3 regions of the Paenibacillus sp. FSL H3-0469 genome follow, and region 2 is predicted to be linked to each of the others. Evidence: predicted binding sites of a transcription regulator. Region 2 holds the regulator's gene; each other region holds the start of a gene.
The links. The regulator Rex, encoded in region 2, represses fermentation and respiration genes when NADH is low (regulators of the CRP and FNR family bind a similar motif). The targets are predictions, from matches to a motif close to TTGTGAAATATTTCACAA.
Positions count from the first base shown of each region.

Region 1: the regulator Rex is predicted to act here: its motif matches at 2,646-2,663, upstream of ric (iron-sulfur cluster repair di-iron protein).
Region 3: the regulator Rex is predicted to act here: its motif matches at 1,698-1,715, upstream of NSS83_RS28780 (flavocytochrome c).

Region 1 is NZ_CP150302.1:1,938,718-1,942,527, reverse strand. It holds gene NSS83_RS08670 (hypothetical protein) at 1-287, shown strand, start outside; gene NSS83_RS08665 (helix-turn-helix domain-containing protein) at 413-730, shown strand; gene NSS83_RS08660 (hypothetical protein) at 1,017-1,739, shown strand; gene NSS83_RS08655 (DUF6773 family protein) at 1,849-2,295, opposite strand; gene NSS83_RS08650 (helix-turn-helix transcriptional regulator) at 2,273-2,497, opposite strand; gene ric (iron-sulfur cluster repair di-iron protein) at 2,724-3,419, shown strand; gene NSS83_RS08640 (hypothetical protein) at 3,552-3,810, shown strand, end outside.
Region 2 is NZ_CP150302.1:1,674,942-1,678,751, reverse strand. It holds gene dinG (ATP-dependent DNA helicase DinG) at 1-1,543, shown strand, start outside; gene NSS83_RS07365 (redox-sensing transcriptional repressor Rex) at 1,682-2,332, shown strand; gene NSS83_RS07360 (amidohydrolase) at 2,322-3,623, shown strand; gene NSS83_RS07355 (DUF5590 domain-containing protein) at 3,653-3,810, shown strand, end outside.
Region 3 is NZ_CP150302.1:6,604,970-6,608,779, forward strand. It holds gene dcuS (DcuS/MalK family sensor histidine kinase) at 1-1,603, shown strand, start outside; gene NSS83_RS28780 (flavocytochrome c) at 1,731-3,290, shown strand; gene NSS83_RS28785 (FAD-dependent oxidoreductase) at 3,396-3,810, opposite strand, start outside.

The DNA.
Region 1 (3,810 bases), 260 kb from region 2:
TCGAGAGCTATAAACGGGACGAGGAAATGATGATTCTCGTATTTGCCCAGTGGTGTGTGAATAACAAGCTGGACCCGCATGCCTTGTATCTGCAGGCTTATCCGCAGCAGGAGGGCAATCAGGCGCTGGCCAATGCGCTGGCCCTGACGGTATCCGCAGAGGAGGCCGGATTCATCTCCGATGATACTGTGCTGGGGGTACTCTCTCTATATAGCAACGATGATCTTGCCTATGTGGTTACAGAAGCCATCCAGCTAAGACGCAAAGCAGAAGACACCAAGGATTGAGAGCGGAAATATAATACTAGTGGTTAATGAACTTTTTTTTGCCAAACGATGTTCATTCCAGAATAAATGTGGTAAAATTATATATACTAACTAATTGTAAGCTTCATAAGTGAGAGGTGATAACCATGGAAGAACATCAATTGACGATGTGCCCGAGATTTGAGACGGCTTTTTCGTTTCTGGGCAAGCGTTGGAACGGACTCATTATTCAGACCTTGATGAGCGGCCCTAAGCGGTTCAAGGATATTTCCGGACTGATTCCGTCAATGAGCGATAAGATGCTGTCCGAGCGCATGAAGGATCTGGAATGCGAGGGCATTCTGGTACGGCATGTGTACCCGGAGACACCGGTGCGCATTGAGTATGAATTAACAGTGAAGGGCCGTGCGCTTGAGCCGGTCATGCAGCAAATCCAGACCTGGGCCGAGAGCTGGGTGGAGTAGCAGTACCGTAATATATTTGATGACAGCCTCTTGTCCGGTATCCGGGTAAGGGGCTTTTCATATGCAGTTCTGCTTATTTATGCGGATTTTGCCCAAATAAACCTTGCACTTAGGCCCCACCTGTGTAATATAATAGAACATACTAAATATTACGGATGTGTGGAAGCGTTAACAAAAGTAGGAAAAGCCCAGGGTTATATGGCAGCGCGGATGCTTACAGGATGTGTTTTGGACGATGCTGATGGAAGGAAGCGGAGGGCTTACACAACTTTTAGGAGCGAGGACCATGACCATCACCTTGTTTTCCCGGGAAATAACCTATGGAAAAAAGGATGTCGCCGAACTGGAGACTGCTTCGATTAAAGTACAGCTAATCTATGACAAGGTGTTGTTCATGCTTCATAACCATCTCCCGGATTCTCTGTGGGATGCATGGATCGGCGTGCCATATGAGATCATTTCTTCGCTATATAAAGGGGACAATGACAGCGGGAGTGTGTTTCAGAAATGGATTCAAGGCCCGTCCGGCTGGAAATGCATCGGCTGTGAGCGTCATTGTCTGGAGCCTGTAACGGCAAGGGGAGGGAATGGCTCAAATGCTCAGCGCCGTTTTACTTTTCATAATGGAATTAGCCAGAGCATGGTACTTCAAGCTGTAATCTGGTCTATGTACGAGAACACCCGGCTGCTTCAGCCTTACTTGGGGGAGGAGGCTTTTCTAAGTGAGGAGGATATGGAGCTAATCTCTGTATACTTCGTGCCAACCTATCTGACCCCGGCGCCGCTGAGCGAATTGAACAAACCAGCCAAAGAATATAAGGACAAGAACATTAGGGTGTATCAGGAATGGATCTCTGCCCCCGATCTGGTGCTGCAGTGGAACGGCGGCCTGACCGAAGGCAGATGGATGACGGGTGTATATGTGGATCATTCAAGGTTCGCCGGACTTGGCCCCTACCTGAAGGATGCGCAGGGCAAGCGGACTTATATGCAGGCGACGGTTCAATAAAAAAGATGAAACTCGAAAAAAAGAGTTGAACTTGAAGCCAGGCCGTCGCTGCGGTGAACATTTGGACTTCCGGCCAGCGCCCAGTTTGGATTTCCTGATATTAACCGCTCTACTCCGCCCGGTTATTCCTCCGCCGGATCAAGTATACAGTGCTTAAGATGATCAGTCCTGCTGTAACAGAAATGATCAGAATCACTTTCCCGTTCGCACCGCTGTCAGCTGCTGATTGGGCGGCGGTTGGATTCACGAAGGTAACGATAAGGATACAGGCCGCCACCACTATGGCCAGAATTGCACCCGCAATGCTTCTCCCGTTCACTCCGTTCTGCCCGCCGCCCGGTCCCACATATGAACCGCTCCAGATCAGTCTTACCAGATAGGAGCCTACACCCAGCATGAAAATTGCGTAATTGCTGAGCGGATACTCCAGCCACTTCATTCCGTAGTTTTGCAGCCCCATGTCTGCCAGCAATAAGAATGCCATCAAAAGAAATGCCTGATTCCCCGCCTTGTGCCGCTTCTGCAGTTGTCTCTCATCCAGGTTCGTTCTGTTCATCCTTCGTTCCCTCCCAAAATAGTTGATCCAGCGTCTTCCCGAGTGTTACACAAATGTCAATGCACAGCCTCAGGGTGGGGTTGTAATCACCGTTCTCAATCGCGATAATCGTCTGCCTTGTGACCCCCACGGCATCTGCGAGCTGTTTTTGCGACATGTCTTTTGCCGCTCTGGAGGCTTTGAGCCTTAAGTTTTTCCCCATTCCCTCACCTCACGCATATTGTAAAATATATAAAACAAAATGTCTAGTATATTTTACATTGAAATACTTAAATTTCACGTTCATTAAAATTTGTTATATTCAGTGCGTACAATCACAAGTTCCGCCTAAGGCCAGTGATAAGGTGTAGAAGTGAAAAGAAACACAAACCTACATTTTAACCTGAGGAGGGGCCAACATGGCGTCCAATCAATTAAACGATACAACAATTCATCCCGGGTTCACCCCGGAAGCAATGGTCAGAGATATTGTTCTGCAGTTCCCCAAAGCAGCAGATTATTTCAAAGCACAGCGGATCGATTTCTGCTGCGGAGGCGCAAAGCCGCTGGCTGAAGCCGCTGCCGAGAAGGGTCTTGACCCGGCAGCAATGGTGCAGGAGCTGAACAAGCTGCAGGAGCAGCACCCCGTTCTGGAAGAAGACACCGCCTGGAACGAGGCTTCTTCAGAGGAGCTGGTGAATTATATTGTGAACAAGCATCACCGTTATCTGCGTGAAGAGCTTCCGTTAATCAGTCAAAATGTAACCAAGGTATTCCGCGTTCATGGTGAGGATTCACCGCATCTGGGAGAAATGCACCGCCTGTTCAATATGCTGCGTGAAGAGCTGCTGCAGCACACGGCGAAGGAAGAAGAGAGCGAATTCCCTAAGATGCTGGCTTACACTCAGAATCCAACTGAAGAAGGACTTGCGGAGCTGCGCGGACTGCTGCATAATCTGGAAGCAGAGCATGACGGGGCCGGAGAGATTCTGCGTGAGCTGCGTAGAGTAACTAATGACTACACACCGCCTGCACATGCCTGCACGACTTATCGACTGACATATGCCCGCCTTGAAGAACTGGAAGGCATGACCTTCGAGCACGTGCATCTGGAGAACAACATTCTGTTCCTGCGTTATCAATAGGACCTGCTGTAAGGTAAAAGTCCCTTCGGGGACTTTTTACTTTTTCTGCCGGCAGAAATGATTTGAGAACCCTTCCTCTATGCGTTATCCTTAAAGAGTCCGGGAAAATACATATGAAGGCGGTGCCGTGGAATGTCCACGAAATGGATGCGCTTAATGCTGTGCCTGCTCTTGCTGACCGCGGCAAGCGGTTGTGGCTTGGGATCAGGGAATGGCGGCAGCAGTAACGGAAGCCAGGGATTAACCTTTTCAGTCATGGTGGGTGACAGTGAAATGGCCGGAAGCTCGGCCAGATTGCTTAACGAAGCTTACGTGCCTGGAAATTCAATAATAGAGCTGTTCAAGAAGAGCGGTGTTGTTACATTTTCAGCGGATGGCCCTAATATTCTTG
Region 2 (3,810 bases):
TGTGGTGGTCACCAATCACTCCAAGCTGTTCGCAGATGTCAAAGCCGGACATCAGCTTCTTCCGGCTTACGACCATCTTGTTATTGATGAAGCCCATCATTTGGAGGATATTGCCGGCAAGCATCTTGGCATGCAGATGAAATATTTCACATTTGCCCATACCCTCACCCGTCTCTACAAGGATAGCCGGAGCGGGCAGCTGCCTGCTCTCCGGCAGAGTCTGCAGTCTTCGGGCAGTGAGCAGGCTTCCGAATGGAGCGGCGTGATCGACCGGATCTATCCCGATCTGCTGACGGTGAAGGAATCCTGGGATGCGCTCAGCGACCGGCTCTTCAGCCTGCTGCCCGAGCGCAGCGATGCCGGGGCCGGTGAAGCAGGCCAGCTGGTGGCGCGCCTGCAGCCGGGCAAGAAGCCGAAGGATTGGGAGGAGTTGGCTGCCCTTGAGAATACACTGAACCTCAGTCTAAGCGACATCATCCGTAAGGGTGACAAAATGCTCAGTGAGATGCGGGACACGGACAGCCAATCCTCCTCGGACAGTCTTGTGACTGATATCGGCGGCTTATTCAAGGATCTGGCATCCATCAGAGAGCAAATCCGCTTCTTCATGAGCCTGAACGATGAGAATATCGTGTATTGGCTGGAGGGAAGCGGTAATTATAAAGGTAAGTCGCTGCAAATGTATGCCGTTCCTGTAGATGTCAGTACCCAGCTCAGGGAGCTGTTCTTCGACAAGAAGAAAAGTATTGTCCTGACCTCGGCCACCTTATCCGTGGATAAGTCCTTCCAGTTCATGATCGATAATCTGGGCCTTGGTGAAGCTGCGGAGCAGGGGCGTCTGATGACTGCGCTGCTTCCTTCGCCGTTCAAGTACCGTGAGCAGGCGCTCCTGGTCATTCCCCGCGACTTCCCGAGCGTCAAGGGAAGTATAGGGGATGCCCGGTTTGTGGACACGCTTGTACATTCCCTTGCCGAGACTGCTGTAACTACAAGGGGCCGGATGCTGGTGCTGTTCACCTCCTACAAGATGCTGCGGCAGGTGTATGACCCCCTGAAGGAAGCACTTGCCTCTCAGGATATCGCGGTGCTCGGACAGGGTGTGGAGGGCGGCAGCCGAAGCAAGCTGATCCGCCGCTTCCAGGACAGCCCCGCTTCGGTCCTGCTGGGTACCAGCAGTTTCTGGGAAGGGGTGGATATTCCGGGAGAAGCATTGACCTGCCTGGCGATTGTCAGACTGCCGTTCCAGCCGCCGAATCACCCGCTGGCAGAAGCGAAGTCGGAGCTGCTTCAGGCACAGAAGAAGAACCCGTTCATGAAGCTGTCCGTGCCGCAGGCTGTCATCCGCTTCAAGCAGGGCTTCGGGCGGCTGGTCCGCACGGCGCAGGACCGGGGCATCGTAATTGTGTATGATACCAGAGTCATTGAATCGTATTACGGAAAGTACTTCCTGTATTCACTCCCCGGTCCCAAGATGGAGCATATGCTCACTGAGCAGATGGTCCCGAGAATTGCCGAATGGCTGGATGACGGCGGGGTTTCCTAATTCATCTGCTATTGCTATTATTAATAAGTCATGATTCACCTGAAGAGCCGTTCCCGCCCTGTCCTGCCGGTCCGGCAGGCGGGGGGCACGGTTGCTATAATTGTACGGGTCTAACACAACTTTTAAGGAGGAGAATACATGAAATCGGATAAAATATCGGAGGCCGTCGTGCGCAGGCTCCCAGTGTACCTGCGTTTCCTGAACGATCTCCAAAAACGTGAAATCTCCACAGTCTCTTCTCAGGAGCTGGGCCAGAAGCTTGATCTGAATCCCGCCCAGATCCGTAAGGATTTGGCTTATTTCGGTGACTTCGGCCGGAAGGGCATCGGCTATGATGTATCCTATCTGATTGAGAAGATCCGCCATATCCTGAAGCTTGACCAGCAAATTAATGTTGCACTGGTTGGAGCCGGTAATCTCGGTCATGCCTTATCTAACTACAACGCTTACTTGAAGGATACGATGAAGATTACTGCGATCTTCGATGCTTACCCGCCAAAGGTGGGCCAGCAGATCAACTCGCTGGTTGTGCAGCCGATGGAGGAGCTAAGCAGCACCATCCGCTCGCAGGGCATCCGGATCGGGATTATTACCGTACCTGACAGCGAAGCCCAGAATGTAGCTGATATTCTTGTGGACTCCGGCATCGAGGCGATTCTGAACTTCGCACCGGTTATTCTCAAGACGCCTGCCAATATCCGGATTCATGCCGCAGATTTCACCACAGATCTGCAGAGCCTGGCCTATTATTTGCATGATGGAAAGGATGAAACTGAAGATGAGCAGTAAGATCACGATAATCAAGAACGGGCACTTTCTGGTTCCGGGCAGCGATAAGCCGGTTCTAAGCGGGTATATGACCCTTGAGAATGATCTGATTACTTACATAGGTGAAGCTGAGCCGGTAGTGGACGATGGCGCTCAGGTCGTAGACGGCAGCCGTCTGCTGTTTATGCCTGGTCTGGTCAACACCCATGGACATACTGCCATGTCACTGCTGCGCGGATACGGCGACGATATGGTGCTTCAGACGTGGCTGCAGGAAAAGATGTGGCCGATGGAAGAGAAATTCACTGGTGATGATGTATATTGGGGAACCTCATTGTCCGTACTGGAAATGCTGAAGGGCGGCACAACCACCTTCCTCGATATGTATGATCATATGGACCGGGTAGCGGAAGTGACGGAGCAATCCGGTATTCGGGCGGTGCTGATGCGCGGCGTGATTGGGCTGTGTCCGGCAGAGGTACAGCAAGCGAAGCTCGCTGAGGCCGTTGCTTTTGCCCGTAACTGGCATGGCAAGGCTGACGGCAGAATTACGACCATGCTCTCGCCGCATGCCCCGTATACCTGTCCTCCAGAGTTTTTCATGAAGTTTGTGCAGGCTGCGCATGATCTGGATCTGCCGATGCATACCCATATGTCCGAGACGCGCCATGAAGTGGAGCAGAACGTGGCCGACTACGGTCTTCGTCCGGTCGCGCATCTGGAGAAGCTCGGCATGTTCACCCGTCCTTCGCTCATTGCCCACGGCGTTCATCTGAACGATGAGGAGATTGGAATTCTGGCCCGCCATAACGTTGGTGTGTCGCATAACCCAGGCAGTAACCTGAAGCTGGCGAGCGGTGTTGCGCGTGTTCCTGAGCTGCTGCGAGCCGGGGTTAAGGTCTCTTTGGGTACAGACAGTGCAGCAAGCAACAACAATCTGGATATGTTTGAAGAGATGAGGCTGGCGGCTCTGATCCATAAGGGCGTAAGCGGTGATCCTACAGCCGTACCGGCTCCTGAGGCGCTTCTGATGGCCACGGAGTACGGGGCACAGTCTATTTTCCTGAGCGGGGTAGGACGGCTTGCAGCAGGGATGAAGGCCGACTTCATCGCACTTGATATTGACCAGCCGCATATGCTCCCGCATACCGATCTGCTCTCCCATGCCGTCTATTCGGCCAGCGCCAAGGATGTAGAGCATGTATGGGTGAACGGCCAGCAGGTTGTGAAGCATGGACAATGCCTGACACTTGATGAAGAAGCCATCCGCCGCAAAGCACAGGAGACGTTCGAGAGCCTGCTTAAACGGTAATTCAGGGGAACGGGAAAGGAAGCAGCGTGGTGAAGAAGAAGAGGAGAAAATGGATCTGGCTGGGGATTACCGTGGTGCTGCTCCTTCTGTTCGGACTAAGCCAGTTCTATGCCTACATTATGAAGGACCAGTGGAACGAGCGGAGTGAGGCCAAGGAGCTGGCCCGGGCGCGTGCCGGACTAACGGA
Region 3 (3,810 bases), 2.8 Mb from region 2:
AAAAAACTACAGTCTGCGCACAATGATTGCCGTCATGGTGTCTGCCGTTGTCCTGCTGGTATTGCTGATTTTATATTTTATTTTCCGGAATCAGATTATTCCACAGACCCGGCAGGCGCTGGAGGATAAGGCGATTACGATTGCCCGTACTATCGCCCTGATTCCGCTGGTCTCGGAGGGGCTTAGTGAAGGCAACAGCAAGGAGATTCAGGACTACACCTCAAGGATCGCCCGCCGCAATGATATTATGTTCGTGGTAGTGACAGATATGAAGGGTATCCGCTATTCCCATCCGGATGCCTCGCTGGTCGGACTGCCCTTTGCGGGAGGCGGCCAGGAGATATCGCTGCGCGGAGGGGAGAGCATCTCCGAAGGGGCAGGGCCGCTCGGCAGATCATTGCGCGGCTTCGTGCCGGTCTATAACAACCGGGGACATCAGGTGGGTGTGGTCATTGCGGGTCTGTCCCTGGAGCGGGTCGAGCGGCTGGTCCTGCTGAATGAGTGGACGATTATTGCGATTCTGGTCTCGGGAGCCTTGCTTGGAGCGGGAGGAGCATTCATTCTGGCGGCCCAGATCAAGCGGATGGTGTTCGGGATGGAGCCGGAGGACATCTCCAAGCTGCTCCAGGAACGCAGTGCGATGCTGGAATCCACGCGCGAGGGAATTATTGCCGTAGATCAACAGGCGCGGATTACCATCCTTAATATGGAGGCGCAGCGGCTTCTGAGGGCAGCGGGGATTGGCGGGAGCGCGATGAACCGGCAGATTGCCGAGTTTTGGCCGGAGCTGGGTCTGGAGCGGGTATTGGCTGAGGGAGAGGGAATACAGGACCAGGAGCTGGAGCTGGGAGACAGCTCTTTATTAGTGAACAGCCTGCCAGTCCGGGTGAACGGTAACATTGTTGGCGCGATTGCCACCTTCCGGGATGAGACCGAGCTGGCTGTGCTGGCGGAGAAGCTGTCGGGAGTCTCGGTCTATGCAGAAGCGCTGCGCTCCGGTGCCCACGAGTTCATGAACAAGCTGCATGTCATTATGGGCATGACCCATATGGGCCTGTATGATGAGCTGCAGCAATATATTCTGGGAACGGTAAACAATTACCAGAAGGAGATCGGGGCGATCACGAGACAGATCAAGGACCCGGTGCTGGCCGGATTCCTGCTGGGCAAGCTGAGCCGGGCGCGCGAAGCGGGGATGGAGCTGGTGCTGACCGGAGACAGCTATCTGCCGGAGCCGGCTGATCCGCAGGTGATTCATGAACTGATTACGATTGCCGGCAATCTGCTGGATAATGCCCTGGAGGCGCTGGGGGAGCTCTGCGGGCAACCCGTGAAGCGGGTGGAGCTTGCTTTTCAATATGAAGAGGGGCGGCTGCTATGCGAGGTAAGCGATAACGGTCCGGGAATTCCGGCGGGACTCAAGGAGAAGATCTTCGTTCAGGGGTACTCCTCCAAGGGGGAACAGCGGGGAATCGGCCTATATCTGGTGAAGAAAAGTGTAGACAAACTTGGGGGTCATCTTGAGCTTGCCGCCGGCTGCGGATCAGGTGCGCATTTTATCGTGGATGTGCCTTATGAGGTGAAGGAGGAGGAGGGCGTGTGAACATTTAGGGTCCATACGCCTGGTTACTTTAGTTACAAAACTCTTTAATAACTTACGGAAGGTTCCACAAACCGCTTCTTTGGCGCTATGATAATTGTGAAAATATGCACAAGGGGGCACAACTCACATGAATAAGAGATTAACAGCGGCGCTTATCCTCATTCTCTCCGTGATGCTGGTGATTGCAGGCTGCGGAAACAACAATGCGGGCAACAGCAAGAATGAGAGCGAGGAAGCGGGCAGCACGGCTACAGAGCCGGCAGCAACCACTGCACCAACAGAGAAGGCAGAGGCCGTGTCGGGAGCATCCGAAGCGAGCTATACTCCGTACGATCAGTTAAAAGATAAATATGATATCGTCATCGTCGGCGCAGGCGGTGCGGGAATGTCTGCTGCGCTGGAAGCCAAAGCGGCCGGCATGAACCCGGTCATCTTAGAGAAAATGCCGGTAGCCGGCGGCAATACTACTAAATCCTCCTCGGGGATGAATGCCTCGCAGACCAAGTTCCAGAAAGAGCAGGGCATCGAAGACAGCAACGAACTATTCTATGAAGAGACCCTTAAGGGCGGACATGATACGAACAATAAGGAGCTGCTGCACTTCTTCGTGGATCAATCCGCAGGTGCCATTGACTGGCTCGATTCCATCGGAATCCGCCTGAACAATATTACAATTACCGGCGGTATGAAGGAGAAGCGTACCCATCGTCCGGAGGACGGCTCGGCCGTGGGACAATATCTTGTAGCCGGACTTGTCCGCAATGTTCAGGAGCAGGGCATTCCGCTGTTCGTCAATGCGGATGTGAAGGAGCTTACGGTACAGGATGGTAAGGTGAACGGCGTGAAGGTGCTGTTCAACCAGGCCGATGACAAAACGATCAGCGCAGCAGCAGTTATTGTAACCACAGGCGGCTTCGGTGCCAACAAAGAGCTGATTGCCAAGGTTCGCCCGGATCTGCAAGGACTGGTAACGACCAACCAGATTGGCAGCACAGGCGACGGCATTGCTATGATTGAGAAGGTTGGCGGAACTACAGTCGACCTGGATCAGATTCAGGTTCACCCGACCGTACAGCAGGAGAAATCCTACCTGATCGGTGAAGCGGTCCGGGGCGAAGGAGCTATTCTTGTATCTGCTGAGGGTAAGCGCTTCGGCAATGAGATGGATACCCGTGACAAGGTGACGGCTTCCATTAATACACTTCCTGAGAAATCCGCTTATCTCGTGTTCGACGCCGGAGTGAAATCCCGTGTCAAGGCGGTAGATCAATACATCAAGATGGGTGTCGTCAAGACCGCAGATACCACCGAGGCACTGGCGGATCAGATGAAGGTTCCGGCCGCTGCACTTAAAACTACCGTGGATACATGGAACAGTGCGGTGAAGAGTAAGTCGGATGCCGAGTTCGGCAGAACTACCGGTATGGATAATGATCTGTCCGGTGCTCCGTATTATGCGATTCAGATCGGCCCTGGGATTCACTATACGATGGGCGGAGTGGTGATCAACACCAACACTGAGGTCTTGAACAAAGACGGCAAGGCGATTACGGGTCTGTTCGCGGCAGGAGAAGTGGTCGGCGGGCTGCACGGCGAGAACCGCATCGGCGGTAACTCGGTAGCCGAGATTATTATCTTCGGACGGCAGGCAGGGATCAAGTCGGCTGAATTTGTAAAAGCGCAATAAGCTATTCTTCTTCTATATATCGTTAATTACCATAAGTGTTCAATCACAAAAAGGGATGCTCCGCAGCCATCAGGCTATGCGGGCATCCCTTTCTATGTTGCAGCTCTAAGGCTGTATCGCCGGGGAGGGCGCAGGCTTCGGCGACCGTGTCAGCGAGAATAGCTCCAGCTCCGGGCGGCTCTTGCCGGCCAGCGTATCTGCAAGCAGCTCGGCGGCAATCATACTGTAGACCGTGCCGTTCCCTCCATAGCCTTCAATGAAGTAGCAGTGCGGGAACTCAGGGTGCGGTCCCATATAAGGCAGCCCGTCATGGGTGGAGCCGAAGACCGCTCCCCAGGAATATTCAGCCTTGATTCCTTGCAGTTCCGGGAACAGGGCTGTAACCTCCTCGACCAGACGCTCACACTGGGAGAGAACCCTAACCTCACGCCGCTCCACGCTGGTAAGCTGCTCATCCTTGCCGCCGGCAATAATCCGGCCTTCCGGAGTCGTCCGGAAATACAGATAAGGCCGGGCCGTT